4 regions of the Streptomyces sp. NBC_00876 genome follow, and region 2 is predicted to be linked to each of the others. Evidence: riboswitches for the same ligand, from Rfam matches in the RefSeq annotation. Region 2 holds a riboswitch; each other region holds the start of a gene.

Region 1 (7,349 bases), 1.4 Mb from region 2:
CCGACAGCCGGTCGGCCAGTGCAGGCACGAGCTGCTCGCGCAGCGTCTCGATCCGGCGGCGGCGCTCACCGGCCCAGTCGGCGAACCGGTCCTCGGGCAGCAACTCCTGTTCCAGCACGCCGAGGGCGGCGCCCAGTGCGTCGGCGTCCCGGGCGGCGAGCGCCGCGTGGGCGGCCTCCTCGGCCTCCTCGGCGTCGACGCGCACGTGCTCCGACAGGAACAGCAGCTGCCCTTCGGCCCGGACATAGGAGGAGGCGGTCCGCGGCGCCAGTTCGGGCTCCAGGGCGTGGCGGGCGGCGTGGAGCGTGACCCGGAGATTGCGCACCGCCGTCTCCATCGCCGCGTCCGGCCACAACAGGTCCATCACCTGCTCGCGGTGGCGCCGCTGCCCGGGCGCGACGGCGAGCACCTTCACCAGGGTCTGTGCGGTGCTGCGGCGCCAGCGGCGGGGGATGGCCACCCCGTCGTCGCGGACGGCCGCGAACCCGCCGAGCAGCCGCAGCGACAGCCGTCCCGCGCGCGGTGGTTGGGCCGGTCCGGACATGCCGCACACCCTAGCGATCAGCTGTCATCCGTACGAGAGCGTAGGAGAGCTGTCTACCCACTCCGCGTTACTGGGGCGTTACGGACCGCCTGGACCGGTCCGTCGGCGCGTTCCGGTGAGGGGGCGGTGCGGGGACGGACAGCCCTTAGCCGTCAGGAACCGCCCATGACCCGCCCGTTACCGTCCGCCGCCAGATGCGGGGCGCTGTCGTCGTCGAGGAACTCGACGACCGCCAGGGCGAGCAGGGCGCACAGCGTGATCCACACCGTGACCAGGCCCGTCGGCCGGTCCCACGCCACCAGCACCGCGACGGCCACCACGACCACCGCCCAGTTCAGCGGACGCCTCGCGCGGTGCACCCACCTGCCGACCGGGCCGCCGGTGAATCCGGCCGCGTCCCGCACGGCCCCGATGCCGCCGCTCCACATCGACATGACCCGGGTCGCCGCCCGGCCCCGGCCCGTCAGCCACGCGGCGAGCGCCACCACCGCTGCGACGGTCACCACCAGCCGGACACCGGCGCGCAGATAGCCGGCCAGCGCGTCGAAGACCGCACCCGCGGCCGGCTGGGACACCTCGGACGGGAGACTGTCGAGATAGAAGGCGCGCCCCGCCCACAGACCGATCCCGAGCAGGGCGGCACCCACCGCGGCCGCGAGCGCCGCGGTGACCAGGGCCCGCCGGCGGCGGACCGCGAGCAGCACCCCGCCCGCCGCGACGACCAGGGTGAACACGGGAAGCCAGAAGCCGAGGACCTCCAGCGCCCGGAAGCCCTTCTTGGCCTTGCCGACCGAGTCGGAGGTCAGCACCGTGAAGTCGGTGTGGATCTCCGGGATCTTCCCGGCGACCGTCAGACCGCGGTCGACGAGGCGCTGTTTCACCTGGTCGATGACGGGGGCGAGGTCCAGGGTGACGGCGTCGTCGGTCAGCTTCACCGCGCCGCCGCCCTCACCGGTCAGCGCCTTAACGACCGAGGCGTGGGCGGACCGGTTGAGGTTGGTCCACACCTGTGCGAACGCGTCGCTGGTGACGAACCGCTCCACCGTGCCGTGCACGAATCCGGTGATACCGGCGGTGAGCGGATCGCCGAGTCTGCCGAGCGCCTTGTCGACGAGCGGCCGGTCGGCGGGGGCGACGTCCGCCAGCAGCGCGTCGACGTCGAGATGGGCCATGACGGCGTCGGTGACCCGGTTGCTCACCGCCGCCTGTACATCGGGGTCGGAGGCCAGCGGCTTCATCATCGCCACGTAGCGGTCGGTGTCCCCGGCGACGTCGCTCGCCCAGCTCGACAGGATGCTCAGGGGGGTGAGTACGGCGGCCACCAGGATCAGCAGCACCGCGGAGAACGAGCGCAGCCGCAGCCGGGGCCGGGCCGGGACACCGGCCTCCAGCTGTGCCACCCGGGCGCGCAGGGCTTCCAGTTCGGCGCTCTCGTCCGGTACGGCCGACTGGCCGGGGTCCCGTTCCATGCCCCAAGGGGATGCCCTGGACGCTCGTGCGGCGCGGCGGGTTACTGCGTACGGGTGATGTGTGCGGGGCGGGTGGCCGGTACGGGCGGCGACGAGCGCGCCCTCCGGGCGGGGCCGTGCGTCCACAAGGTGCGAGTGCCGGCCGCTGTGGCGGGGCGGCCGGGCCCGGTGGCCCCGCCTGCCGGAATAGGGTGTCCTGACACTGGTATCGGGTGTCCTGACTGTTTCCCGCTCGTTCTTGTCTTATGACCACAATGATCGACAGTGCCGGATTCGCAGGCGCGGGCACCGAACCGGTCGTGGACCGGCTCACCACGGTGCTTCTCGGCGAGGAGGCCCGCCGGGAGCACGGCTTCTGGCGACGGCTCGTCGCCACCGAACCGTTTCGCCGCCCGTCCGGCCCCCCTCCCGGGCCCTCGCCCGATGAGCGGCTCGCGCTCACGTACGCCCGGCTGCACCGCCTCAACGAGGCGCTGGACAGCGGCGCCCGGCTGGCCGCCGACCCGCGTGCGCTGGCCGCGCTGCACGAATGGCTCGCCCCGCTGGATCCCGCGCTGACCACCGTCGCGGGAATCCACTACAACCTCTTCCTCGGCACCCTCCTGGACCACGACCCCGACAACCCCCGCGATCTGTCGGACTTCCTCCGGCTCCGGCGGACAGGAACGTTCCTCTGTACGGAGGTGGCGCACGGCAACGACGCCGCCGCCGTCGAGACGACCGCCACGTACGACCGGGAACGGGACGGATTCGTCCTGAACACCCCGGGACCCGGGGCGCAGAAGTTCATGCCCAACACCGGTCCGGCCGGCGGCCCCAAGACGGGGCTCGTCGCCGCCCGGCTGATCGTCGGCGGCACCGACCACGGGGTCTTCCTCCTCCTGGTGCCGCTCACCGACGACGTCCGCGCCCTGCCGGGGGTGCGGGTCCGCAGGCTGCCCGCGCGGATGGGCAGCCCCGTGGACCACTGCCTGACCTCCTTCGACCAGGTGTTCGTCGGTCGAGGCGCGCTGCTCGGTGGCGATCAGGGCCGGGTCGGCGACGACGGAGAGTTCCGCAGCGGCACCGCGGGCCGCAGGCGCCGCTTCCTCACCTCGGTGGCGCGCGTCACGGCCGGCCGGATCTGTATGAGCGCCAGTGCGGTCGGCTCCGCCCGCGCCACCCTGGCCGTCGCGGTGCGCTACGGCGGCCACCGGTACATCTCGGGGATCCGCCCGTCGCCGCGGGTGCCGGTGATCGCCCACCGCAGCCATCACGGCCCGCTGGCCGAGGCCATGGCCACCGTCTTCGCGATGAGCCTGCTGCACCGCCGGGTCCTCGCCCGCTGGGAGGCGGCGGCGGACCGGCCGGCCGCCGAACGCGAGGAGGTCCAGCGGCTGGTCGACATCGCCAAGGGGTGGATCACCTGGCAGGCCAGGGCGGTGATCGTGGAGTGCCGCGAACGATGCGGTGCGCAGGGCCTGCTGGAGCACAACGGCATGACCGAACTCGTCACCGGCGTGGAGGGTGCCATCACCGCGGAGGGTGACAACCTCGCCATCCATGTCAAGGCGGCCGCCGACATGGTCTTCGCCGCGGGGCCCGACACCCTGGCCGGTCCCGGTCCCGGTCCCGGTCCCAGTCCCGGTCCCGGTCCCGGCGCCGCACCGCTTCCCGGTGACCTCACCGATCCGAGGTTCCTCGCCGGGCTCCTGGCGCACGTGGAACGGACCTGGTTCGCGCGGGCCGGGGCGCGCATCGCACGGGCCGGGGACGGTGACCCGCTGGAGCGGTGGAACGCGGCCGCCGGACCCGCGCTGCGAGGGGTGGAGGCCCATGCGTACCGGCTGGCGGCCGACGCGTACGCGGACGCGGTCGACGCCCTGCCCGAAGGACGGGCCCGCGAGCGGCTGAGAGAACTGGCCCGGCTGTTCGCCTTGCGCTGGATCGAACGCAACACCGGTGACCTGCTCGTCGGCGGCCGGCTGACCGCGGAGCAGGCCGACGGGCTGGCGGAGACCGTCGAAGGGCTCGTCTCCGCCGTCGGCGCGCATCTGCCGGCCCTGGCCGAATCCTTCGCGATTCCCGAGGAACTGCTCGCCGACTGGCCCATCACGGGAGCCGGGTACATCGACGCGTACGACGACCCGGGCGCGTCCTGGCACCGGACGCGGAGCGGGACACCTGCCGGGGGTGAGCGATGAGGCGCACTGCGCGAAGGGCGCCGTCGCGGTGGTGCGGAACGCCGCAGTACATGAGTGAGGAATCGGTTCGCCACAAGAGGTGAACGGGTGGACGCCGCCCACGCGCGACGGCCTCGCGCGGGGGCGGCTACATCGGGCGCCATGCCGCCCGTCGGCCCCGTCGGCCCCCGGCGTCCCCGCCGGGCCGGGCACGACGGGGAGCCCGCAGCACCGGCCGCACCGCCGCTGAGCTGCGCAGAAGCTCGTGGTAGCGTGCCCGGAGCCAGTCGAACTCCACGTAGGGGTCAGGGAATCCGGTGCGAATCCGGAGCTGACGCGCAGCGGTGAGGGGGACGGGCGGGGCCACGGCCACTGGGAGACCCACGGTTTCCCGGGAAGGCGCCCCGTCCGCATGAACCCGAGTCCGAAGACCTGCTGGCACCCGCGGTCCGGGACCGGGCCGCGGAACTCCGTACACCGGGCCCCGCGCATGGGCCCAGAGACGCCGAGGTACTCCGTGCCGCCCATAGCCGGCCCCGCCCGATCCGCCGCCCTGCTCACCGCCTCACTCCTCCTGCTGACGGCCTGCGGCGGCGGTGCGGACAGCTCCGCCGCCAAGTCCCCGGGAGCCGACGGCTATCCGGTGACGCTGAAGAACTGCGGACGCACCGTCACCGTGAAGGCCGCCCCGCAGCGTGCCGTCCCCGTCGACCAGGGATCGGCCGAGATCCTGCTCTCGCTCGGCCTCGCGGACCGGCTGGCCGCCACGGCCACCTGGACCGACCCGGTCATGAAGGGCCTGGAGAAGGCCAACGCCGGCGTCCCGAGGATCTCCGACAACCGCCCCTCGTCCGAGAAGGTCCTGGACCAGGAGCCCGACTTCGTCAGCGCGTCCTTCGAGTCCACGCTGGCCAAGGGCGGCGTCGCTCCCCGGGAGCAGTTCGAGAAGCTCGGTGTCCCCACCTACGTCTCGCCCGCCGACTGCACCGCCAAGGACAACACCAAGGACGGCGACGGGGTCCGCACCGGTGCGCTGACCATGGACAGCGTGTACGCGGAAGTGCGCGACCTGGCCGAGGTGTTCGGCGTTCCGGAGCGGGGCGAGAAGCTCGTCACCGAGCTGCGCGCCCGGGTACGGAAGGCAGCGAGCGGCATCGACGCCTCCGGCGCCTCCCTCATGTACTGGTTCGCCAACTCCGAGGCCCCGTACCTGGCCGGCTGCTGCGGCGCGCCCGGCATCATCACCCGGGAACTCGGTGCGGAGAACGCCTTCGACGACACCCATGAGGAATGGCCGCAGATCAACTGGGAGACCGTCGCCGACCGCAACCCGGACGTGCTGGTCATCGGTGACCTGACCCGCAAGTCGCAGACCGCCGAGAGCGCCGCGAAGAAGATCGCCTTCCTGGAGTCCAACCCCGCCACGAAGAACATGGACGCCGTCCGGCACCAGCGCTACGTGCTGCTCAGCGGCCAGGCCATGAACCCGTCCATCCGGACGGTCGAGGGCGTGGAACTCGTCGCCGCGGGGCTGCGTACCTTCGGGCTCGCGGGGTGACGGACACCGGACAGGCCGCAGCGGTACGCGAGCGCACGCCCCCCACGGACGGTGGGCGCGGGCGTCCCGGCATCCGCTCCATCCGCGGCGGGCTCCTGTGGGCCGGCGGGCTCCTGCTGCTCGCCCTGTCCGTCGCGGTGGCCGTCACCATCGGTCCGGCCAGGATCTCCGTCGGCGACGTGCGGTCCACGGTCGCGGCCCACCTCGGGTTCGGGCAGTCGCCGCTGAGCCCGATCCGGGACGGCATCATCTGGAACCTCCGCATGCCCAGAACCCTGCTCGCCGCCGTCTGCGGCGCCGGGCTCGCGGTCTGCGGCACCGTCATGCAGTCCCTGCTGCGCAACCCGCTCGCCGACCCGTTCGTCCTCGGCGTCTCCTCCGGCGCCTCGACCGGCGCGGTCGTGGTCGTCGTCCTGGGGGCCGGCGGGGGAGCGGTGTCCCTGTCGGCCGGCGCGTTCATCGGGGCGCTGTGCTCCTTCGCCCTGGTCCTGCTGCTCAGCCACACACTCGGCGGCAGCACCGACCGTGTCGTGCTGTCCGGGGTCGCGGCCATGCAGCTGTTCTCCGCGCTCACCTCCTTCGTCGTGATGACCGCCGCCGACGCCGAGCAGACCCGCGGGGTGCTGTTCTGGCTCCTCGGCTCGCTCGGCGGCGTCGGCTGGAGCGACGTGTGGATCTGCTCCGCCGTGCTCGGGGTGACGCTGCTGATCTGTCTGGGCCACGCCCGTACGCTCGACGCCTTCGCCTTCGGCCAGGACGCGGCCGCCACCCTCGGTGTCCATGTCGGGCGCACCCGGATCGTCCTGCTGTGCACGACCGCGCTGCTGACCGCCGCGCTCGTGAGCTCGGCAGGCGCCATCGGGTTCGTCGGACTGGTGCTGCCGCACGCGGCCCGCGCCCTCGCCGGCGCCGGCCACCGCAGGCTGCTGCCCGTCACCGCGCTCGCCGGCGCCGTCTTCCTGGTCTGGGTCGACACCCTCGCCCGGACCGTCCTCGATCCGCAGGAGGTTCCGGTGGGTGTCGTCACCGCACTGATCGGGGTGCCCGCCTTCGTCCTGGTCCTCTACCGCACCCGGCGGGCCACATGACCGGGACCACCGCCGGCGGCCTGCGGGCCGACCGGGTCAGCCGGTCGGCGGGCGGCCGCCTCATCCTGGACGGCGTCTCGCTCGCCCCGCCGCCCGGCGCCACCATCGGGCTGATCGGCCCGAACGGCTCCGGGAAGTCCACCCTGCTGCGGATCCTGGCCGGAGTCCTGGCCCCGGACGCCGGTGCGGTCACCCTCGACGGCGATCCGCTGACCGCAGTGGGCCGTCGCACCGTGGCCGGAAGGGTGGCGGTGGTCGACCAGCACGCCGTCACCCAGGTCGAGCTGAATGTCGTGGACGTCGTACGCCTGGGCCGCATCCCGCACCGCCGCGCCTGGTCGGCGCCGACGGCCGCGGACGAGAGCGCGGTGCACGAGGCGCTGGAGCGGACCGGTCTGGCCGGACGCCGCGACCAGTCCTGGCACACCCTGTCCGGCGGGGAGCGCCAGCGCGTCCAGATCGCCCGGGCGCTGGCCCAGCAGCCGCGTGAGCTCCTGCTCGACGAACCGACCAACCACCTGGACATCC
Region 2 (7,349 bases):
AGGTACCGGGGCGCAACGACGTGAAGGACCGGGTCAGGGTGACCTGTCCGGCCGCCGTCGCATGCACGGTGAGCCTGCGGTCTGCGGGGAGGGGACGTCCGGACGGCGCCTTGAGGGCGACGTCGCCGGCGTACCGGCCGGCCGCGACCGCTGCCGCACCGGCGCCGAGGATGGTGGTGACGACTGCTGCCGTCGCTTTAGCCGGGCGCACGGCTTCAGTGTCCGGGGCGCCACCGCACGCTGCCAGCGGACGGGGGCCGTCCGGGGAGGGGGCCGTCCGGCGGGCGGTACGGCAAGGGGCGTCCGGTGCGGAGCCCACACGGCCGGAGCCCACACGGCCGGAGCCCACACGGCCGAGGCCCACACGGCCGGAGCCCGCCGGGCAGCGGCAGGCCGAGGCCGGGTCCGGACCTGATTCAGCCGGGCTGCTGCCCGTATCCCTTCAGCGCTTCCTGGACGTCGCCCAGCTGGTCCGGTGTCAGCAGGGCCGGGGAGCGGCCGGGCACGGAGCTCGCGGCCAGCCAGACGCGGCAGAGCCATTCGAGCTGGGCGGTGCGGTCGTACGCCTCGTCGAGGGTGGCGCCGTAGGCGACCGTGCCGTGGTTGGCCAGCAGACAGCCCGTCCGGTCGCGCAGGGCCGTGAGCATGTTCCCGGCCAGCTCGTCGGTGCCGTACCGGGCGTAGGCGGCGACCCGGACGGGGCCGCCCAGCATCGCGGCGGCGTAGTGCACCGACGGGACCTCGGCGACCAGGGTGGAGACGGCCGTGGCATGCACCGCGTGGGTGTGCACGACGGCGGCGGCGCCGGTGTTCCGGTAGACCGCGAGATGGAGCGGGAGCTCGCTGGTGGGGGCCAGCTCGCCGAGGACCCGGTTGCCTTCCAGATCGACGCCGACGGCGTCCTCGGGCCGGAGCCTGTCGTACGGCACTCCGCTCGGGGTGACCAGGACGGTCGCGCCGACCCGCGCCGACACGTTGCCGGAGGTGCCGACGACGAGACCCTCGGATGCTGTCCTGCGGGCCGTGGCGACGACCGCGCCCCAGGCCTGTTCGATCGAATCCCGCCGCTGCTCGCTCATACGAAGATCCTTTCAACGGATGAGCGACACCTTGCCACCCCTCCCGCGAAGGCCCGCCCGAACCCCGGATTCCGGGCCCACACCGGCCTGTGCCGGAATCGCACCACCGGCCGACACCCGAACAGGGCAGTGGCACTCCGGTTGGGGTCACCACAACGCCCTTCCCAGTTCATCTTCCGTTCACCCAGATTGCCTACGGTCCACGTGCCACTGACGTCGAACGATTGCCTGGGTAAATGGAACACATCACGCTGCTGCTCGCGATTGTGATCGTGACAGCTCTAGTGTTCGATTTCACGAACGGTTTCCACGACACCGCCAACGCGATGGCCACCACCATCTCGACCGGTGCACTCAAACCCAAGACAGCGGTGGCCATGTCCGCCGTTCTCAACCTCGTAGGCGCGTTCCTGTCGGTGGAGGTCGCCAAGACGATCTCCGGCGGGATCATCAACGAAGACGGGCTCAGAACCGAGGTCATCTTCGCGGCCCTGGTGGGCGCCATCCTGTGGAATCTGCTGACCTGGCTGGTCGGACTGCCCTCCAGCTCCTCCCACGCACTGTTCGGCGGCCTCATCGGCGCCGCGGTGATGTCCGCGGGCTGGTCGTCGGTCGACGGCGGCACCGTGGTCACCAAGGTGCTGCTCCCCGCGGTCGCCGCGCCGGTCGTCGCCGGTCTCGCCGCGCTGCTGGCCACCAAGCTCACGTACCGCATCGGCGGGAAGATCCGCAGCGACGCCCAGGGGAAGGCCACCGCCAAGGGCTACCGCGCCGGCCAGATCGCCTCGGCCGGGCTGGTCTCCCTCGCCCACGGCACCAACGACGCGCAGAAGACCATGGGCATCATCACGCTCGCCCTGGTCACCGGCGGCGTCCTGGCCCCCGGCTCCAACCCGCCGGTCTGGGTCATCGTGAGCGCCGGCCTCGCCATCGCGCTCGGCACCTACCTGGGCGGCTGGCGCATCATCCGCACCATGGGCAGCGGCCTGACCGAGCTGAAGCCGCCGCAGGGCTTCGCCGCCCAGACCAGTGCGGCCACCGTCATCCTGGCCTCCTCGCACCTCGGCTTCTCCCTCTCCACCACCCAGTCCTGCTCCGGCGCCGTGATGGGCGCGGGCCTCGGCCGCAAGGGGGGCGTGGTCCGCTGGTCCACCGCCACCCGGATGTTCGTCGCCTGGGGTCTGACCCTGCCGGCCGCCGGACTGGTCGGTGCGGGTGCCGAGCTCCTCACCAAGCAGGGCACCTGGGGCGTCGTGGTCGTCGCGGCGCTGCTCATCGCCGGCTCCGGAGCGATCTGGATGCTGTCGCGCCGCAAGCCCGTCAGCCACGAGGACGTCGCCCCGGCCGGTGCGGACGCCGAGCCCGCGGGGGTCGTCACCACGGCCATCGCGGCCGTCAGCCCGCCGCCCACCGCGGCCGCCCAGACCACCCACGACCTCACGGCCACCATCCCGGCCCCGGCCGGACCCGTCTCCGACCCGGCCCGACCCGCCACGGTCTAAGAGCCTCCGGTAAGGACAGATCATGCACATCGACTGGGCCGCCCTCGGCACCGTCTTCGGCGTCTCTCTCGTCGCCACCGTCGCGCTGGTGGGCCTCTTCACCCTCGGCATCGTCGGCCTCTCCAAGCAGCCCGAACCGGCCGCGCAGGGCGGTTCGGCGGGCGGATCGCTCATGCTGGCCCGTGCCGGCGCGTACGTCTGCTTCGGACTGTGCGCCGCGGCGGTGGCCTACGGCATCTATCTGATCGTCGCCTGACGCCACACCCGCCCCATTCCGCTCGTACGCATCGGGCCGGACACACCTCGTGTGTGTCCGGCCCGATGTGTGTCTGCGCACACTGCGCCGCCGCAGGTCAACGGCAAGTTGACGGGTGTTCGCGGAGCGTGGTGGACTGCCGGAGCCATTACGGCGACAGCAGAGGAAGCCGGTGCGAATCCGGCGCGGTCCCGCCACTGTCACCGGGGAGCAGTCCCCCACCCGTACGTCACGGTCCACGCAAGCGGGCTGGAAGACCGGGGGAACTGCGGATCCGGAAGCCAGGAGACTCTCGTCGCCGGTCACGTCGAACCAGGGCGCGGACCCTGAGTGAGGACATATCGTCATGCCCGCCTGCCGTGCGTCCATTCCTGTACCGCTTCTGCCAGCAGTTGCCCGTACGAAGGTCCTTCGAGGCGTAACGGCCGGCTGAACCGTGCGTGCCGATCGCATTTTCGCGTACGGCGCCACGGCCGGTCTGATCGGCGATCTGCTGCTCGGTGATCCCCGCAGGGGGCACCCGGTCGCCGCCTTCGGGCGGGCCGCGGCAGGCGTCGAACGCCGTCTGTGGCGCGACCACCGCGGGTGGGGCGCACTGCACACCCTGATCTGCGCCGGAGGCGCCGCCGGGGGCGCAGCGCTGGCCTCCCGTGCGCTGCGCCGCCACCCCGCCGCGTCCGTCGCCCTGACCGCCGCCGCCACCTGGTCCGTCATCGGCGGTACGTCGCTGGGGCGCGAGGCCCGGGCCATCGGTGGCGCGCTCGCCGCCGGGGACATCGACCTGGCCCGTGAGCGGCTGCCGCATCTGTGCGGCCGCGACCCGCACTCCCTGGACGGGCCGCAGATCGCCCGTGCCGTCGTGGAGTCCGTCGCCGAGAACACCTCGGACGCCGTGGTCGGCGCCCTGGTGTGGGGCGCGCTGGGCGGGGTCCCCGGACTCGTAGGCTTCCGGGCCGCCAACACGCTCGACGCGATGGTCGGCCACAAATCGCCGCGCTACCGGCGCTACGGCTGGGCCTCGGCGCGCCTCGACGACGTCGCGGGCTGGCCGGGCGCCCGGCTGACGGCCCTGCTCGCCGTGGCCGCCGGGGGGCGGCCACGGGGAGCGGTCCGGGCCTGGCGGGCGGACGCGGCCAAGCACCCGAGCCCCAACGCGGGCCCGGTGGAGGCCTCGTTCGCGGGCGCCCTCGGCGTACGGCTCGGCGGGACCCTCGCCTACGGCGGCCGGGTCGAGCACCGGCCCGTGCTCAACGGGGAGACCGGCCGGGCGGTGGAGAGCGCGGACATCGAACGCGCCGTACGGCTGTCGCGCCGGGTGAACGCGCTGGCCCTCGGCGTGAGCGTGGCGGCCCGCCTGGGCATCGGCCTCGCGGCACGGCGCATCGCGGGCTCCCGCACCCCGGGGGCCACCGGCGCAGCGCCCCGTACCGCAGCGCCCCGTACCGCAGGACCTCGACTCTCTGGACGGAGACGGACATGAGCGGTGGACTACTGGTCGCCGGGACCACATCGGACGCGGGCAAGAGCGTCGTCACGGCGGGCATCTGCCGCTGGCTGGTGCGCCGGGGCGTGAAGGTGGCGCCCTTCAAGGCGCAGAACATGTCGCTCAACTCCTTCGTCACCCGCGAGGGCGCCGAGATCGGCCGCGCCCAGGCCATGCAGGCCCAGGCCGCCCGGGTCGAGCCCACCGCCCTGATGAACCCGGTCCTGCTCAAGCCCGGCAGCGACCGCTCCAGCCAGGTCGTCCTGATGGGGCGCGCGGTCGGCGAAATGAGCGCCCGCGGCTACCACGGCGGCCGGCAGGAGCAGCTTCTGTCCACCGTCGTGGACTGCCTGGAGCAGCTTCGGGGCACGTATGACGCAGTGATCTGCGAGGGGGCGGGCAGTCCGGCCGAGATCAATCTGCGGCGCACGGACATCGTGAACATGGGCATCGCACGGGCGGCACGCTTCCCGGTGGTGGTCGTCGGCGACATCGACCGCGGCGGGGTCTTCGCCTCGTTCTTCGGTACGACGGCGCTGCTCGCGGCCGGGGACCAGGAGCTGATCGCCGGCTATCTGGTCAACAAGTTCCGCGGCGACGTCTCCCTGCTGGAGCCCGGCCTGGACATGCTGCTCGACCTGACCGGACGGCCGACGTACGGGGTGCTGCCGTTCGCCCACGGCCTCGGCATCGACGAGGAGGACGGGCTGCGGGTCTCGCTGCGCGGCACCGTACGGGAGTCCGTCGTCGCCCCGCCGCACGGCGAGGACATCCTGCGCGTCGCCGTGTGCGCCGTGCCGCTGATGTCGAACTTCACCGATGTCGACGCGCTCGCCGCCGAACCGGGCGTCGTGGTGCGGTTCGTGGACCGCGCCGAGGAACTGCACGACGCGGACCTCGTCATCGTGCCCGGCACCCGCGGCACCGTGAAGGCGCTGGCCTGGCTGCGCGAGCGCGGGCTCGCCGACGCGCTGCAGCGGCGCGCCGCCGAGGGACGCCCCGTCCTGGGCATCTGCGGCGGCTACCAGATCCTCGGCGAGCACATCGAGGACGACGTGGAGTCGCGCGCCGGGAAGGTCGACGGACTCGGACTGCTGCCCGTGCGCATCCGGTTCGACCGCGAGAAGACCCTCGCCCGGCCGGCCGGCGAGGCGCTCGGCGCCCCCGTCGAGGGGTACGAGATCCATCACGGCGTCGCGGACGTGCGCGGCGGCGAGCCGTTCCTCACCGACGGCGGCGGGCAGCGTCTCGACGGCTGCCGCTCCGGAGCCGTGTGGGGCACCCACTGGCACGGCTCGCTGGAGAGCGACGCGTTCCGGCGCCGCTTCCTGACCGAGATCGCGCGGGCCGCCGGCCGCCGTTTCGTCCCCGCCCCCGACACCTGTTTCGCCGAGCTGCGCGAGGAACAGCTCGACCGCCTCGGCGACCTCATCGAAGAACACGCGGACACCGACGCGCTGTGGCGGCTCATCGAGTCGGGCGCACCGGCAGGACTTCCCTTCATCGCCCCCGGAGCACCTGGAGCACGCGCATGAACGCCCCGTCGAACGCCCCGCTGAGCACCGTGCTGCTGTTGTCGACCGCCGACACGGATCTCCTCGCCGCCCGCGCCTCCGGCGCGCCCTTCCGGATCGGCAACCCGACCCGTATCGACGCCCGGGAGGAACTGCCCGCGCTGATCGAGGGATCCTCCGTCGCCGTGGTCCGCCTGCTGGGCGGCAAGCGCGCCTGGGAGGACGGGCTCGCGGTCCTGAAGGCGTCGGGCATCCCGACCGTGCTGCTCGGCGGTGAGTCCGTGCCGGACGCGGAGCTGATGGCGGACTCGTCCGTACCGGCCGGGGTCGTCGCCGAGGCGCTGCGCTACCTGGTGGAGGGCGGGCCGGACAACCTCGCCGAGCTGGCCCTCTTCCTCTCCGACACCGTCCTGCTGACCGGGCACGGCTTCGCCGGACCGCTGAAGATGCCCGAGTGGGGGCTCCACGGCAGCCGTACGTTCACCGAGGGCCGCCCGACCGTCGGCGTGCTCTTCTACCGGGCGCACCACCTCTCCGGCAACACCTCGTTCGTCGATGTGCTGTGCGACGCCGTCGAGGCGCGCGGCGCCAACGCCCTGCCCGTGTACTGCGGTTCGCTGCGCGGCGCCGACGCCGGACTGTACGAGCTGCTCGGCCGGGCCGACGCCCTGGTCGCCACGGTGCTCGCGGCCGGCGGCACCCGGGCGTCGGACGCCTCCGCCGGGGGCGACGACGAGGCCTGGGACATCGGCGCGCTCGCCGATCTGAACGTGCCGGTGCTGCAGGGGCTCTGCCTGACGTCCTCGCGGGCCGCATGGGACGCGTCGGACGCCGCGCTCTCCCCCATGGACGCGGCGATGCAGGTCGCCATCCCGGAGTTCGACGGGCGGCTGATCACCGTGCCGTTCTCCTTCAAGGAGCAGGGCCCGGACGAGGTGCCCGTCTACCGCGCCGACCCCGAGCGCGCGGCCCGCGTCGCCGGGATCGCCGTGCGCCACGCCGTCCTCAAGCACAAGACCAACGCCGAGAAGAAGCTCGCCCTGGTCTTCACCGCCTACCCCACCAAGCACTCCCGCGTCGGCAACGCGGTCGGCCTGGACACACCCGCCTCCGCCGTCCGTGTCCTGGACGCCCTGCGTGACGCCGGTTACGGGGTCGAGGGCCACCCGGACAACGGCGACGAGCTGATCCACCGCCTCATCAACGCCGGTGGCCACGACGTGGAGTGGCTGACCGAGGAGCAGCTCGCGGCAGCCCCCGCGCGGGTGCCGCTGGCGGACTACCGGGAGTGGTTCGCGAAGCTGGACCCGGCGATGCGGGATTCCATGCTGGAGCACTGGGGCGAGCCGCCGGGCCAGTTGTACCTGGACGGCGACGACATCGTCCTCGCCTCGCTCCAGTTCGGGAACGTGGTGGTGCTGATCCAGCCGCCGCGCGGCTTCGGCGAGAACCCGATCGCGATCTACCACGACCCGGACATGCCGCCCTCGCACCACTACCTGGCCACCTACCGCT
Region 3 (7,349 bases), 6.0 Mb from region 2:
CCTCCGCAGACGGAGGGCACAGCCTGGCGATCGAGATTGCTCATGGCGCTCAACCTATTCCTGTGCGAGTCCGGGCGTGCGGCACCCACGCCGAATATTTAGTGGAATGTTAAACTACCTCTGGGTGTTGTGGCCCTTGGACGCGCACGGGACCGGCCCGGCGGGCACCCTCGACCGAGGAGGTCACATGAGCGACACGTACTACGAGTTCGGTACCGCCGCAGAGCGCTGGGAGCGCGCTCAGTTCTTCTTCGAGTCGAAGGAGTACACGACCGCGGCCCGGATTCTGGGCGGGCTCGTCGAGGAGGTCCCGGAGCAGGTCGCACCGCGGCTGCTGCTCGCCCGGGCCTACTACCACTCGGCGCGGCTCGGCCGGGCCGAGGCGGAACTGCGGGCGGTACTGGAGCGCGACCCCGTGGAGCACTATGCGCGGCTGATGCTCGGCCGCACGCTGGAGCGGCAGGGCCGTCGGGCCGAGGCGGGCACGCAGCTGCGGATGGCGGCCGCGCTGTCCGGCGACTTCGGCCCCGGCAGCGGTGTCCGGGCCGCCGTCCCCGGTGGCAGCGCGTAACCAACGGCCCGGTGGCGGCGCGCAGCCGGCAGCCCCGTGGGGGCGTGCAGGCAACAGCCCCGTGGCGGCGTGCAGCCGGCCTCTCCGACGGGCCGCACCCGGATATCCGGGTGCGGTCCGTCGGCGCCCCGTGATACTCCACTCGACCATGAATGCACTTCGAACCACCCGTCTGCTCCTGCGCCCGATGGGCGTCGCCGACGCCGAGCAGATCATCGCGGGCGCGCCCGCGAACGGGGCGTCCTGGGCTCCCGGGTACCCCTCCCCCGGTGACCGGGCGGCGGCCACCCGATTCCTCGGGGCCTGCGCGGACATCGGAGACCCGAGCCCGTTCGGTTCGTACGAGATAGCGCGCCGCGAAGACGGGCTGGTCATAGGCGGGATGGGTTTCCACGGGGCGCCCGACGCGCAGGGGCACGTCACGATCGGCTACGGGCTCGCGCCTTCGGCCCGCGGCATGGGGTACGCGTCCGAGGCACTTCGCGCGCTGCTCCACTTCGCCCGGGACCGCGGCGTCGTCTGCGTGCACGGGGACACGGACCTCGACAACATCGCCTCTCAACGTGTGATGACCGCAGCCGGCATGCACCTCGTCGACGAGGACGCGCAGCTGAAGCACTACCGGATCGACTGGGACGGCTCCACCGGGCAGCAGTGACCGGAGACGGTACGCGGCAGAGCCCGCCGGGGGCCTCCCGGCGGGCTCTGCCGTTGCGCACTCGCCCGGCGCGGCGCCACGTGACCGCGCCGCACCATACGCACCTGTCCGCGCCGCGATTCCGCACCGGCCGGTGCGGAATCGGCCGGCCGGTGGGGCGGGGGTCAGCCCACGGCGGTGGCGGCCCGCTTCACCTCTCCGTTCCCGGCGGTGACCGCGGCGGGCCTCGGCACCAGCAGTCGTTCGGTGAGATAGCCGAAGAGCAGACCGAAGGTGGTCCAGAGCGTTACCTGGACCGCGAGCGTGGCCAGCCGGAACTGCCACAGCAGGGTGGCCGGGAAGTCCTTTCCGACCTCGTTGAACGACGGCAGGAACGCATAGGAGAGGCCGATCAGCAGCACATAGCCTGCCGCCGCGGCGATCGTCGCGTTCCAGTGGCCGAGGCGAGGGGCCAGCCGCTTGCCGAGGATGACGGCGGCCACGGCCAGCAGCACGCTCAGGGCCACCATCAGGAAGAACAGCGCGGTGCGTTGGCCGATCGTGTCGGGGTTGCCGACAGCCGGCGGATTGGCCGGGTACTTCAGGAACGGCACGATGTACACGGCCAGCAGGGCCGCCCCCGAGATCAGCGCAGCCGTGGCCCGCGGGCCGAACCGGCCCATCCGGCCGAGGGCGTAGCAGAAGACGAGTGCGGCGATGCCGCCGATGGCCACGCCGAAGACGAGCACACCGGTGGCCAGGCCGGCCGTGGACTGCATGGTACGGCTGACGAGTTCCTCGCCGCCGCCGTGGTCGTGGCTGTGCGCCTCTTCGAGGGCGATGGCCGCGTCCACCCGGGACTCACCGAGGAAATAGGCGACGAGCAGCGCGAGCGCACCCGCGACGAGGCCGGCCAGCATGCCGCGGACCAGCAGGGCTCTGACAGATATGGAGTTCATGAGGGATTCCCCTGGATCAGCCGGATGGATCAGTGGCAGGGGAAACCGAGCAGGTGGCGCCCGTCGTGGACCCACTCGTGCACGCCTTCGCCGGAGATGAGCGCGGTGGCGCCCTGCTCGGCGCCGACGAAGTAGAGCAGGATCAGCATGACGATGCCGAAGAGGACCGCCCAAGGGGCAATGGCCTTCAGCGAGATGGGGGTGATGGCGGGTGCGCCGGTGGCGGGGGCAGCAGTCTGTGCCATGGCAGAACCTCCTGTGGGAACACGCGTCCCGATCGTGGTGCCTGAGACGAAGGTGCTGGGTCTGACTTCCCGCACAGGTACGGGTTCACAGTGGCGCGACCGTGCCGGATTCTCACCGGACTTCCGTCACACCCTCGTCATGTCGTCGCGACCATACCGCCTGGACGCGGACGCCGCCATGGTGCCGCCGAGGGGGCCGCGGGCCCCGGATGCCATGGTGTGCTTGGCCAAGTGGCCACAGTTCAGGGAGTTGAGAGCGGTCTTGACGGTACGGGTGATGTTGATCTCACCGGCGATGAACGCCGCGTTGCGCGAGGCCCGGTTCGCGGGTGATGCCCCGCTCGACGAGTCCGGGCTCCGGCAGGCCCGGGCCGCGGCGGAGGCGGTACCTGACGCGGACCTGATTCTGCACGGGCCCTCCGGACGCTGCGCCCTGACGGCCGACGCACTGGGGCTCCGGTCGACTGCCGACAACGCCCTCGGTGACTGGGAGTTGGGCCGGTGGACCGGCGCACGGCTGGAGGAGGTGGCTGCGCGCGAGCCGGACGAGGTGGCTGCGTGGCTGGCCGATCCGTCAGCCACGCCGCACGGCGGAGAATCGCTGCTTGACCTGTGTGCCCGAGCGGGCACCTGGCTCGACTCGCTGCACGACAGTGACGCGGGGCGGGTACTGGCGGTGGTCGAGCCTGCCGTGGTGCGGGCCGCGCTCGTTCAGGCGCTGGCCCTGCCGCCGCAGGCATTCTGGCGTCTCGATGTGGCCCCGCTGACCCTGACGGAGTTCAGTGGCAGGTCGGGGCGGTGGAACCTGCGCTGCGGCCGGCCGCTCACGGCGGAAGCGGCCGCCTGAGCCGCGGACGGAGCGGGGGAGAAGCCGGAGAAGCCCCGGTGCGCGTCGGGCTCCTCGTCGAGGTGGGGACTGGATCCTGCTCGTACCGCCTTTGCGGACCGAGCAGCTGCCGGTCGCAGGTGATTTCCCCGGCATCGTCAGGCGGGGTGGTGAGGGCAACCGGGTAGGTTCCGGCCATGGTTGATGACTGGCGGACGGACCGGATCGGTAGTGCCCTGCGAGGCGAGAACCCCGCAGTCCTGCGGCGCTTGAACGCGGGGTTCGCGGCTATCGGCGATGTGCAGTTCCTCCCGGGCTACTCAGTGCTCCTGGTGGACGATCCCGAGGTGGAAAGACTGTCGGACCTGCCCGTGGAAAAGCGGCTGGCCTTCCTGTCCGACATGGATCAACTCGGAGAAGCAGTCGAGCGAGCGTCCCGTCGCATGGATGCGGCCTTCCGGCGGGTCAATCTGGAGATCCTGGGCAATACCGACGGGTTCCTGCATGCGCACGTATGGCCCCGGTTCGACTGGGAGCCGGCCGACTTGGTGCGAAGGCCGGTATGGCTCTATCCCCACGACAGGTGGACCGACCAGCGGTACTCACTCGGTCCGCAGCACGACTCGCTGCGCGAGGCGATCGGGGAAGAGCTGGACCGGAATGCAATTCCGGTCACAGCACCGGCGGCGGTGCCTAACCCCGGTACGTCTCCAGCAGCCGGAGCCAGATCTCGCTGATCGTCGGGTAGGCCGGGACCGCGTGCCAGAGCCGGTCGAGGGGTACCTCGCCCGCGACCGCGACGGTCGCCGAGTGCAGCAGTTCACCGATCCCGGGGCCCACGAAGGTGACACCCAGCAGGATCTCCCGGTCGAGGTCGACGACCATGCGGGCCCGGCCCCGGTAGCCGTCCGCGTACAGGCCGGCACCCGCCACTGCCCCGAGGTCGTGGTCGACGGCCCGGACCCGGTGGCCGGCCCGTTCCGCCTCGGCGAGGGTGAGGCCTACCGAGGCTGCCTCCGGGTCCGTGAAGACGACCTGGGGGACGGCCGCATGATCGGCAGTCGCTGCGTAGGGGCCCCAGCGGTCGTCCTCCCGGAGCGGTACACCCTGGGCGCGGGCGGCGATCGCGGCCCCGGAGATGCGGGCCTGGTACTTGCCCTGGTGGGTCAGGAGCGCGCGGTGGTTCACGTCGCCGACGGCGTAGAGCCATGTCGTGCCCTCGACCCGGCAGCTGTCGTCGACGGTGAGCCAGGAGCCCGGCTTCAGGCCGACCGTCTCCAGGCCCAGGTCGTCGGTGCGCGGGGCACGGCCGGTGGCGAAGAGGACCTCGTCCGCCTCGACGCGTTCGCCGTTGTCGAGCTCCACGGTGACCGGTCCGTCCGGGTCGCCGCGCCGTACCGAGGTGACCGAGACGCCGGTACGGATATCGGCTCCCGCCTCGGTCAGCGCCTCGGCGACCAGCTCACCGGCGAACGGCTCCATCCGGGGCAGCAGTCCCTTGCCGCGGACCAGCATGGTGATCTCGGCGCCCAGGCCGCCCCACACCGTGGCCATCTCGACGCCGACCACTCCCCCGCCGACGACGGCGAGGCGCCCGGGGACCTCCTTGGCGCTGGTCGCCTCCCGGCTGGTCCAGGGGCGGGCGCCGTCGATACCCGGCAGACCGGGGACCACGGCCCGGCTTCCCGTGCACACGGCGACGGCGTGCCGGGCGGTGAGCCGGTGCTCCGTGCCGTCGGGCGCCGTGACGGCGACCGCTTTCGTGCCGGTCAGCCGGCCGTGGCCGCGGTAGATGTCCGCGCCGATGCCCTCCAGCCAGGCGACCTGTCCGTCGTCCTTCCAGTGGGAGGCGTACGCGTCGCGGTGGGCGAGGACGGCTGCGGTGTCCAGCGGCCCCTGGACGGCTCCGGCGAGGCCCGGGACACGTCGGGCGTCGGCGCGGGCCACGACCGGGCGCAGCAGGGCCTTGCTGGGCATGCACGCCCAGTACGAGCACTCTCCGCCGATGAGCTCCGACTCCACGATCGCGGTGCTCAGCCCGGCGGCCCGGGCGCGGTCCGCCACGTTCTCACCGACGGGACCCGCCCCGATGACCACGACGTCGTACACGACAGGCTCCACAACATGTGTCATGGGCTCCATCTTGACCGGGGGTGTGGGCGGGGGCCACATGGGCAGGCGGAATAGCGCAAGGCCAGGCACCGTTGTCCCGGACACGTCCGAACGGGCACAGGAAGAGGTAGCAGAGCATGAGCACCGTAGAGCTCACCAAGGAAAACTTCGATCAGGTCGTCAGTGAGAACGAGTTCGTCCTGATCGACTTCTGGGCTTCCTGGTGTGGCCCGTGCCGGCAGTTCGCGCCGGTCTACGAATCGGCGTCCGAGCGTCACGCGGACCTGGTCTTCGCCAAGGTCGACACGGAGGCGCAGCAGGAGCTGGCGGCGGCGTTCGAGATCCGGTCGATCCCGACGCTGATGATCGTCCGGGACAACGTGGCGGTCTTCTCCCAGCCCGGCGCGCTTCCGGAGGCGGCGCTGGAGGACGTCATCGGCCAGGCCAGGAAGCTGGACATGGACGAGGTCCGCAAGTCCGTCGAGGACCAGCAGAAGGATCAGAAGTAGGCGACGCTTGCAGCACGACGGCCGGGCCCGGCCGGTGATGGCCGGGCCCCGGCCGGTTCGTGCGATGGCGGCAGCCGTCCGGGGAGTGGTGACGCGGCGTCCTCAGCCGTTCGCGTTCGGCTCCGGGTCTGTCTCCGTGCCGGATTCCGCGTTGCCGGTATCCGCGCCGGGTACCGCGTTGCTGGTCCCCGCGTCCGACTCCGCGTTCGTCTCCGCGCCTGATTCCGCGTCTGTTTCCGAGATCCGGACCGAGAGCCCGTAGTCGAGTTCCGAGCCGTCGATCAGCAGCGCCTCGACGGTGTGTGTCGCGGGGTCGATGTCGGCCACCATCCCCTCACCGGAGTACCGGGGGTAGCCCGTCTCGCCCATCTCCCCGGTCGCGGCCACGACCGCCGAACGGATGGCGTTGCCGTGGACCCGGGCGGCCGGTGAGGCCCCCGTACGGGGGACGTCGGCGGACGCCTCCTGAGCAGCGGACACCTCAGGAGCGGAGTCCGTGTTCCCGGAGCCGTTCTCGTTCGCGCCCTCGTCCCCGGAGTCCTCGCTCTCGGTGCCCTCGTCTTCGGCGCTCTCGGTGCCTTTGTCTTCGGCGGCCTTGCCCTCTTCGCCCCTGTGGTCGGTGAATGCGGGGACCAGCAGGATCTCGTACCTCTGCGGATGACTCATGGTCATGACGCTAGGCAAGGGGTGTCCGCCGCGCATGTTGCCGCGCTGACGCGCGGGCTCAGCTGGACTCCCGGTGGACGGCCCGGGCTCTCAGCAGGTCGTGCCGCTCGGGTTCCGTCCTGGGGCGGCGCACCAGTCGGTCCACGAGATCGGCCAGCGGCTGGACCGTCGCCAGCTCCATCCGGACGCTGCTGAGCCGTGGGCGCAGCAGCCGGCCGAGCATGGAGTCGTCCGCGCCCACCACGGCGGCCTGGGCGGGTACCTCGATGCCCGCGTCCTGCAGTGCCCGCATCACGAGCATCGCGTAGCTGTCGTCGTGGGCGAAGACGGCGTCCAGGGCGAGCGAGCGCCACCGGGCGGCGAGCGCGGCGGCCGATTCCTCGTCGTAGCTCAGTGGCAGCGCCTCGATCCGGGCGCCGCCGGCCGTGGCGGCCTGCCGGGCACCGGCGAGCCTCGGGGCGGCGAACAGGGCCGGGCCGGGTTCCTCGGGCATCACGACGCCGATGCGGCGCCGGCCGCGCTCCAGCAGATGGCGGACGGCGCAGGCGCCGACCTCCCGCTGGTCCATGATCAGCGCGTGGGCCCCCGGCACCGGATGCGGTCCGAGGGTGATCACCGCCTTGGCGCCGGAGCGCCGGAGCACCGCTATGCCCTGAGGGGCGAGGGGAACGGAACCCGGCACGATGACGGCGACGGGCCGGAGCTCGGCCCAGGCACGGGCGGCGTCATCGGCGTCGAGTCCGAGGGAGCCGTACTGGACGACTGTGTAGTCCAGGCGCCGCAGCCCCGTCTCCAGCTCCCGCAGGAATCGGAGGTGCAGGGGG
Region 4 (7,349 bases), 3.9 Mb from region 2:
TGACCTTGACGTTGGGGTACTTCGTCTTGAACTGGCTGTTGACATCCTTGACCAGTTCAGGCCACGTGCTCTGCGCGTCCGACATCAGCCAGACGGTGAGCGTTTCCTTGCGGTCCTTCGGGTCCTTCGACGACGCCTTGTCGTCGTCCGAACCACACGCTGCGATCGAAACCAACATGCCCGCGACGCCGATCGCCGCGATGAGCTTGCGCTTCACGCCACCCTCCTCAGGGATGCTGCAACCCCTGCCCACCGCGGAGACCGACGACGAGTACTACTGGGGCTGGGACCTGGTCTTTAATGGTTTAGACCAGTACCGGGAGCTTGGCCTAGACCTTTAGGGGTGTCAAGGGTGTATAAGAAGTGCACTCGCGTCCGTTATAGGACCGACACCTGAGGGAGGGCGACGAGCCGTGACCGGACCGTGCCACCATGTGAGCCGCGACAGACGGAGGAGCCGGTGACGGCAGCAACGCAGCAGTCGGGAAGGCGGGCCATGGGCGCCGACGGGGGCAGCACGGAGAACGAGACGGGCACGGGCGCGGGCACGCGTACCGCGCGCGTCCCGAAGTACTACCGGCTGAAGCGACATCTCCTGGACATGACGGACACGATGCCGCCGGGCACTCCCGTGCCCCCGGAGCGGACCCTGGCCGCCGAATTCGACACCTCGCGCACCACCGTGCGCCAGGCACTCCAGGAACTGGTCGTCGAGGGCCGGCTGGAGCGCATCCAGGGCAAGGGCACCTTCGTCGCCAAGCCGAAGGTCTCGCAGGCCCTGCAGCTCACCTCGTACACCGAGGACATGAGGGCCCAGGGGCTGGAACCGGCGTCCCAGCTACTGGACATCGGCTATGTCACGGCCGACGACACGCTCGCCGGACTGCTCGACATCAACGCGGGCGGCCGGGTGCTGCGGATCGAGCGGCTGCGTCTGGCGAGCGGTGAGCCGATGGCCATCGAGACCACGCACCTCTCGGCCAAGCGCTTTCCCGCGCTGCGGCGTTCGCTGGTGAAGTACACCTCGCTCTACACGGCGCTGGCCGAGGTGTACGACGTGCGGCTGGCCGAGGCCGAGGAGACCATCGAGACCTCCCTCGCCACCCCGCGCGAGGCCGGACTGCTCGGCACGGACGTGGGCCTGCCGATGCTGATGCTGTCCCGGCACTCGCTGGACGGACAGGGCGAACCGGTCGAGTGGGTGCGCTCGGTCTACCGCGGCGACCGCTACAAGTTCGTGGCCCGCCTGAAGCGGCCGCTGGACTGAACCGGCTCCGTCGCCGGCCGGCCGACAGCCCCCGTGGAGCCTTTTCCACGGGGGCTGTCGGCTGTTCCGCACCTCCCCCGCCTCCCGTCCCGGCCTGGACCAGCAGCCGGACGTTTGACTCCGATTCGGCCAACTGTCCGACGCCACAGGACCGTTGCCGGACCGCAATGCGGACAGGGGGTGACGGTGGACGGAACCCTCGCCTAGATTTCCTGCGCATTACACCAGGTGATCAGCGAGGGGACGGAGTCGCCGCCATGCCGGAAGAACCAGAAGGAAAACCGCCCAACGTCACACCCGTGCGGGTGGTCATCGCCCTCTGTCTCATCGCGCCGTTCGTGGCGATGCTCTGGGTGAGTTCGTACGCCAAGGTCGACCCGGCCTTCATCGGCATCCCGTTCTTCTACTGGTACCAGATGCTCTGGGTGCTGATCTCGACCGCGCTCACGATGGTCGCGTACAAGCTGTGGCAGCGTGACCAGCGCGCCCGCAAGGGGGGTGCGTCGGCATGAAGGACGGCGTGAACGGCGTCGCACTCGGCGTCTTCATCTTCTTCTTCCTGGCCGTCACGGTCATCGGCTTCATGGCGGCCCGGTGGCGCAAGGCCGAGAACGAGGCCAGCCTCGACGAATGGGGGCTCGGCGGACGGTCGTTCGGCACCTGGGTGACCTGGTTCCTGCTCGGCGGCGACCTCTACACCGCGTACACCTTCGTCGCGGTTCCCGCGGCGATCTACGCGGCGGGCGCGGCCGGCTTCTTCGCGGTGCCGTACACCATCCTGGTGTACCCGCTGATCTTCACCTTCCTGCCGCGCCTGTGGTCGGTGTCGCACAAGCACGGCTACGTCACCACCTCGGACTTCGTCCGCGGACGCTTCGGTTCCAAGGGGCTCTCGCTGGCGGTCGCCGTCACCGGCATCCTCGCCACCATGCCCTACATCGCCCTCCAACTCGTCGGCATCCAGGCGGTGCTGGACGTGATGGGCGTCGGGGGCGGCGAGAACACCCACTGGTTCGTCAAGGACCTGCCGCTGCTGATCGCGTTCGCGGTGCTCGCCGCGTACACGTACTCCTCCGGCCTGCGCGCCCCCGCGCTGATCGCGTTCGTCAAGGACGGCCTGATCTATCTGGTCATCGCCGTGGCGATCATCTACATCCCGATCAAGCTCGGCGGCTTCGACGACATCTTCGCCGCCGCGCAGGACAAGTTCGCGGGTCCGCCGGGCGGAAAGCCGACCGGTGCGCTCGCGCCCGGCGAGGCGGGCCAATGGGGATACGCCACCCTGGCCCTGGGCTCGGCGCTGGCGCTCTTCATGTACCCGCACTCGATCACGGCGACGCTCTCCAGCCGCAGCCGTGAGGTGATCCGCCGCAACACGACCATCCTGCCGCTGTACTCGCTGATGCTGGGGCTGCTCGCGCTGCTCGGCTTCATGGCGATCGCCGCCGGCGTCAAGGTGGACAACGGCCAGCTGGCGATCCCGCAGCTGTTCGAGACCATGTTCCCCGACTGGTTCGCGGGGGTCGCCTTCGCCGCCATCGGGATCGGCGCACTGGTGCCCGCCGCGATCATGTCGATCGCCGCGGCCAACCTGTTCACCCGCAACATCTACAAGGACTTCCTGAAGCCCGACGCGACGCCCGCACAGGAGACCAAGGTCTCCAAGCTGGTGTCGCTGCTGGTGAAGGTCGGTGCGCTCGCCTTCGTCCTCACCATGGACAAGACGGTCGCGATCAACTTCCAGCTGCTCGGCGGGATCTGGATCCTCCAGACGATGCCGGCCCTGGTCGGCGGGCTGTTCACCCGGTGGTTCCACCGCTGGGCGCTGCTCGCGGGCTGGGCGGTCGGCATGGTCTACGGGACGCTCGCCGCGTACGGGGTCGCGAACCCCACCGGAACCCAGAAGCACTTCGGCGGCTCCTCCAAGGAGATCCCGGGTCTCGGCGAGATCGGCTACATCGGTCTGACGGCCTTCGTGCTGAACGTCGTGGTGGTCGTCGTCCTCACCTTCGTCCTGAACGCCGTGAAGGCGCCCGCCGGGGTCGACGAGACCTCACCGGGCGACTACACGGCGGACGCGGGCGACCCGGGCGTGAAGACGGAGCTCCCGCCGGCCACGGCCGGGGCGCCGGGCGGTCACTGACCCCGGACGTATGGATCACGGGCCGCCGCACCCCTCCCCGCAGGGGTGCGGCGGCCCGTTCGCGTGCCGGGGAAATCCCTTGCGGTCGCGGCCCCCGCGTGCGGCAGACTCCGCGTATGGACATAACGATCCGGCCGGTCGAACCCGCCGAACACGCCCTCCTCGGCGAGATCACCGCCGAGGCCTATCTCGGTGACGGACTCCTGGACTACGGGGCCGACGACCCGTACCTGGTCAGACTGCGCGACGTCCCCCGCCGCGCGGCCGAGGCCGGGGTGCTGGTGGCGGCGGACGCCCGGGGCCGGGTCCTGGGCGGGGTCACCTACGCCCCGCCGGGCAATCCGTGGGCCGATATCGCGGCGCCGGACGAGGCCGAGTTCCGGATGCTCGCGGTCTCCCGGGAGGCCCGCGGGGCCGGGGCGGGCGAAGCGCTCGTACGGGCCTGCGTCGAGCGCGCGCGGGACACCGCGGGGGTCACGGGGATCGTCCTTTCGACGCAGCCGTCCATGCACGCGGCCCATAGGATCTATGAGCGCCTCGGCTTCGTCAGGACCCCCGAGAGGGACTGGAATCCCATCGATGACCTCAAGCTGCTGACGTACCGGCTGGAGCTCCGCCCCACGCCGTGACAGCGCTCTGAGATCTCGCACGACACAACATGTGGGGGCTGCCTCATCCGGCGGCCCCCACATGTATGCTCGTGCTCGTTGTCGCCGCAGGGAAATCCGGTGCGAATCCGGAACTGTCCCGCAACGGTGTATTCGGTGTGCTTTTGCACACCCGTCAGTCCGAGGACCTGCCGACAGCGCATCCGGCTCGACCGATCCGGATGCCCAGACGTCCGGGCCTCGTGGATGGGCCGGTGGACGCCGCACGGAGTGCCGCCCTGCCCGGGCCCGGCTCCGCCCGGCTGCCCCCGCTCCCCCGCCGGCCCCGAGCCGAGCGAGGGAGAGCACCACGTGACCATCGCGCCAGCCGATCCGGTTTCAGTGGCCGAGTCAACGGGAACCACGAGCGACGCACCGGGGACCGCACTGCTGCGGACCCTGACCGGCCTCACCGCGGATCTGCCCGACACCGACCCCGGACGGGTCGCCGCCGCCGCGCTGCGCGGCCGCAACGCCCGGTCGGACGAGGCCGAGCTGCGCTCGCTGGCCACCGAGGCCGCCGCGGGCCTGATCTCCGAGGACCCCGCCTACTCCCGGCTCGCCGCCCGTCTCCTCACCCGCACCATCGCGGACGAGGCGGCCGGACAGGGCGCGACGTCGTTCTCCGCATCGGTGGCCGTCGGACACCGCGAGGGCCTGATCGCGGACCGTACCGCCGAGTTCGTGACGCTCCACGCGGCCGCGCTCGACGCACTGGTGGCGCAGTCGCTCGCCGACGGCGCCGACGACCGCTTCGGCTACTTCGGGCTGCGCACCCTGCACAGCCGCTACCTGCTGCGCCACCCGATCACCCGCCAGGTCACCGAGACGCCGCAGCACTTCATGCTGCGCGTCGCCTCCGGGCTCGCCGAGGACACCTCCGAGCGCGCGCTGGCCGAGGTCGCCGCGCTGTACGGGCTGATGAGCCGGCTGGACTACCTGCCCTCCTCCCCCACGCTCTTCAACTCCGGTACCCGGCACCCGCAGATGTCCTCCTGCTATCTGCTGGACTCGCCGCTGGACGAGCTGGACTCGATCTACGACCGCTACCACCAGGTGGCGCGCCTGTCCAAGCACGCGGGCGGCATCGGCCTCTCGTACTCCCGTATCCGCGCCCGCGGTTCGCTGATCCGCGGCACCAACGGGCACTCCAACGGCATCGTGCCGTTCCTCAAGACGCTCGACGCCTCCGTCGCCGCGGTCAACCAGGGCGGCCGGCGCAAGGGTGCCGCCGCCGTCTACCTGGAGACGTGGCACGCGGACATCGAGGAGTTCCTGGAGCTGCGCGACAACACGGGCGAGGACCAGCGGCGTACGCACAACCTCAACCTGGCGCACTGGATCCCGGACGAGTTCATGCGCCGGGTCGACGCGGACGGCGTCTGGTCGCTGTTCTCCCCGGCCGATGTGCCCGAGCTGGTCGACCTGTGGGGCGACGCGTTCGACGCCGTCTACCGGGCGGCCGAGGCCAAGGGCCTGGCGCGCAAGACCATGCCGGCCCGTGAGCTGTACGGCCGGATGATGCGGACCCTCGCCCAGACCGGCCAGGGCTGGATGACGTTCAAGGACGCCTCCAACCGGACCGCGAACCAGACCGCCGAGCCGGGCCGCGTCGTGCACTCCTCGAACCTGTGCACCGAGATCCTCGAGGTCACCGACGACGGCGAGACGGCCGTCTGCAACCTCGGTTCGGTCAACCTCGGCGCGTTCGTCGAGGGCGGCACCATCGACTGGGAGCGTCTCGACGCCACGGTCCGTACCGCCGTGACCTTCCTCGACCGGGTCGTGGACATCAACTTCTACCCGACCGAGCAGGCCGGGCGCTCCAACGCCCGCTGGCGGCCGGTGGGCCTGGGCGCGATGGGTCTCCAGGACGTCTTCTTCCAGCTGCGGCTGCCGTTCGACTCCCCCGAGGCCCGCGCCCTGTCGACGAAGATCTCCGAGCGGATCATGCTCGCGGCGTACGAGGCGTCCTGCGACCTCGCGGAGCGCTCGGGCCCCCTTCCCGCCTGGTCCGAGACGCGCGCCGCCCGCGGTGTGCTGCACCCGGACCACTACGACACCGAGCTGAACTGGCCGGAGCGCTGGGACGCGCTGCGCGCCCGGATCGCGAAGACCGGGATGCGCAACTCCCTGCTCCTCGCCATCGCGCCGACGGCGACGATCGCCTCGATCGCGGGCGTGTACGAGTGCATCGAGCCGCAGGTCTCCAACCTCTTCAAGCGCGAGACGCTCAGCGGTGAGTTCCTCCAGGTCAACGCCTATCTGGTGGACGAGCTGAAGAAGCTCGGCGTATGGGACGCGCGGACCCGTGAGGCGCTGCGCGAGGCGAGCGGCTCCGTCCAGGGCTTCGCCTGGATCCCCGAGGAGGTGCGGGCGCTGTACCGCACGGCGTGGGAGATCCCGCAGCGCGGACTGATCGACATGGCGGCGGCCCGTACGCCGTTCCTCGACCAGAGCCAGTCGCTGAACCTGTTCCTGGAGACGCCGACGATCGGCAAGCTCTCCTCGATGTACGCGTACGCCTGGAAGCAGGGGCTGAAGACGACGTACTACCTGCGCTCCCGCCCGGCGACCCGGATCGCCCGTGCGGCGTCCGCCGCCCCGATTCCGGAGCAGGCGCCCGCGCCCGACGCGGACGCGATCGCCTGCTCCCTGGAAAACCCCGAGTCCTGCGAGGCCTGCCAGTAATGAGCACCGACAAGAACAAGAACCTGCTGGACCCGGGCTTCGAGCTGACCCTGCGGCCGATGCGTTACCCGGACTTCTACGAGCGCTACCGGGACGCGATCAAGAACACCTGGACGGTGGAGGAGGTCGACCTCCACTCCGACGTCGCGGACCTCGCCAAGCTCTCGCCGGGCGAGCAGCACATGATCGGCCGGCTGGTCGCGTTCTTCGCGACGGGTGACTCGATCGTCTCCAACAACCTCGTGCTGACGCTGTACAAGCACATCAACTCCCCCGAGGCGCGGCTGTACCTGTCGCGGCAGCTCTTCGAGGAGGCCGTGCACGTCCAGTTCTATCTGACGCTGCTCGACACCTACCTGCCCGATCCGGACGACCGGGCGGCCGCGTTCGACGCGGTCGAGGAGATCCCGTCGATCCGCGAGAAGGCGCAGTTCTGCTTCAAGTGGATGGACTCGGTCGAGAAGATCGACCGGCTGGAGACGAAGGCCGACCGCCGCCGTTTCCTGCTGAACCTGATCTGCTTCGCGGCGTGCATCGAGGGGCTGTTCTTCTACGGCGCCTTCGCGTACGTCTACTGGTTCCGCTCGCGCGGTCTGCTGCA

Evidence for each region. A riboswitch is a leader RNA that binds a small molecule or an ion and turns the genes downstream of it on or off. The one in region 2 is predicted to bind cobalamin.
Region 1: linked by a shared signal. The riboswitch ahead of OG782_RS01975 (ABC transporter substrate-binding protein) and the one ahead of OG782_RS08045 (cobalamin biosynthesis protein) in region 2 are both predicted to bind cobalamin.
Region 3: linked by a shared signal. The riboswitch ahead of OG782_RS34420 (CbtB-domain containing protein) and the one ahead of OG782_RS08045 (cobalamin biosynthesis protein) in region 2 are both predicted to bind cobalamin.
Region 4: linked by a shared signal. The riboswitch ahead of OG782_RS25310 (ribonucleoside-diphosphate reductase subunit alpha) and the one ahead of OG782_RS08045 (cobalamin biosynthesis protein) in region 2 are both predicted to bind cobalamin.

What each region holds. Positions count from the first base shown of each region.
Region 1 covers NZ_CP108800.1:423,537-430,885, reverse strand. The annotation lists gene OG782_RS01990 (ATP-binding protein) at 1-544, opposite strand, end outside; gene OG782_RS01985 (hypothetical protein) at 697-2,013, opposite strand; gene OG782_RS01980 (acyl-CoA dehydrogenase) at 2,259-4,196, shown strand; cobalamin riboswitch at 4,443-4,630, shown strand; gene OG782_RS01975 (ABC transporter substrate-binding protein) at 4,693-5,733, shown strand; gene OG782_RS01970 (FecCD family ABC transporter permease) at 5,805-6,821, shown strand; gene OG782_RS01965 (ABC transporter ATP-binding protein) at 6,818-7,349, shown strand, end outside.
Region 2 covers NZ_CP108800.1:1,828,161-1,835,509, forward strand. The annotation lists gene OG782_RS08025 (alpha/beta hydrolase) at 1-211, opposite strand, end outside; gene OG782_RS08030 (class II aldolase/adducin family protein) at 417-1,079, opposite strand; gene OG782_RS08035 (anion permease) at 1,316-2,581, shown strand; gene OG782_RS08040 (hypothetical protein) at 2,604-2,837, shown strand; cobalamin riboswitch at 2,999-3,129, shown strand; gene OG782_RS08045 (cobalamin biosynthesis protein) at 3,274-4,317, shown strand; gene OG782_RS08050 (cobyric acid synthase) at 4,314-5,855, shown strand; gene cobN (cobaltochelatase subunit CobN) at 5,876-7,349, shown strand, end outside.
Region 3 covers NZ_CP108800.1:7,868,270-7,875,618, reverse strand. The annotation lists gene OG782_RS34440 (pirin family protein) at 1-44, opposite strand, end outside; gene OG782_RS34435 (tetratricopeptide repeat protein) at 188-571, shown strand; gene OG782_RS34430 (GNAT family N-acetyltransferase) at 720-1,229, shown strand; gene OG782_RS34425 (CbtA family protein) at 1,394-2,167, opposite strand; gene OG782_RS34420 (CbtB-domain containing protein) at 2,197-2,412, opposite strand; adenosylcobalamin (AdoCbl) riboswitch at 2,458-2,551, opposite strand; gene OG782_RS34415 (histidine phosphatase family protein) at 2,690-3,259, shown strand; gene OG782_RS34410 (diadenosine tetraphosphate hydrolase) at 3,436-3,975, shown strand; gene OG782_RS34405 (dihydrolipoyl dehydrogenase family protein) at 3,932-5,371, opposite strand; gene trxA (thioredoxin) at 5,488-5,859, shown strand; gene OG782_RS34395 (hypothetical protein) at 5,962-6,525, opposite strand; gene OG782_RS34390 (LacI family DNA-binding transcriptional regulator) at 6,584-7,349, opposite strand, start outside.
Region 4 covers NZ_CP108800.1:5,720,172-5,727,520, reverse strand. The annotation lists gene OG782_RS25335 (sugar ABC transporter substrate-binding protein) at 1-217, opposite strand, end outside; gene OG782_RS25330 (GntR family transcriptional regulator) at 497-1,267, shown strand; gene OG782_RS25325 (DUF3311 domain-containing protein) at 1,525-1,779, shown strand; gene mctP (monocarboxylate uptake permease MctP) at 1,776-3,410, shown strand; gene OG782_RS25315 (GNAT family N-acetyltransferase) at 3,527-4,039, shown strand; cobalamin riboswitch at 4,098-4,229, shown strand; gene OG782_RS25310 (ribonucleoside-diphosphate reductase subunit alpha) at 4,370-6,748, shown strand; gene OG782_RS25305 (ribonucleotide-diphosphate reductase subunit beta) at 6,748-7,349, shown strand, end outside.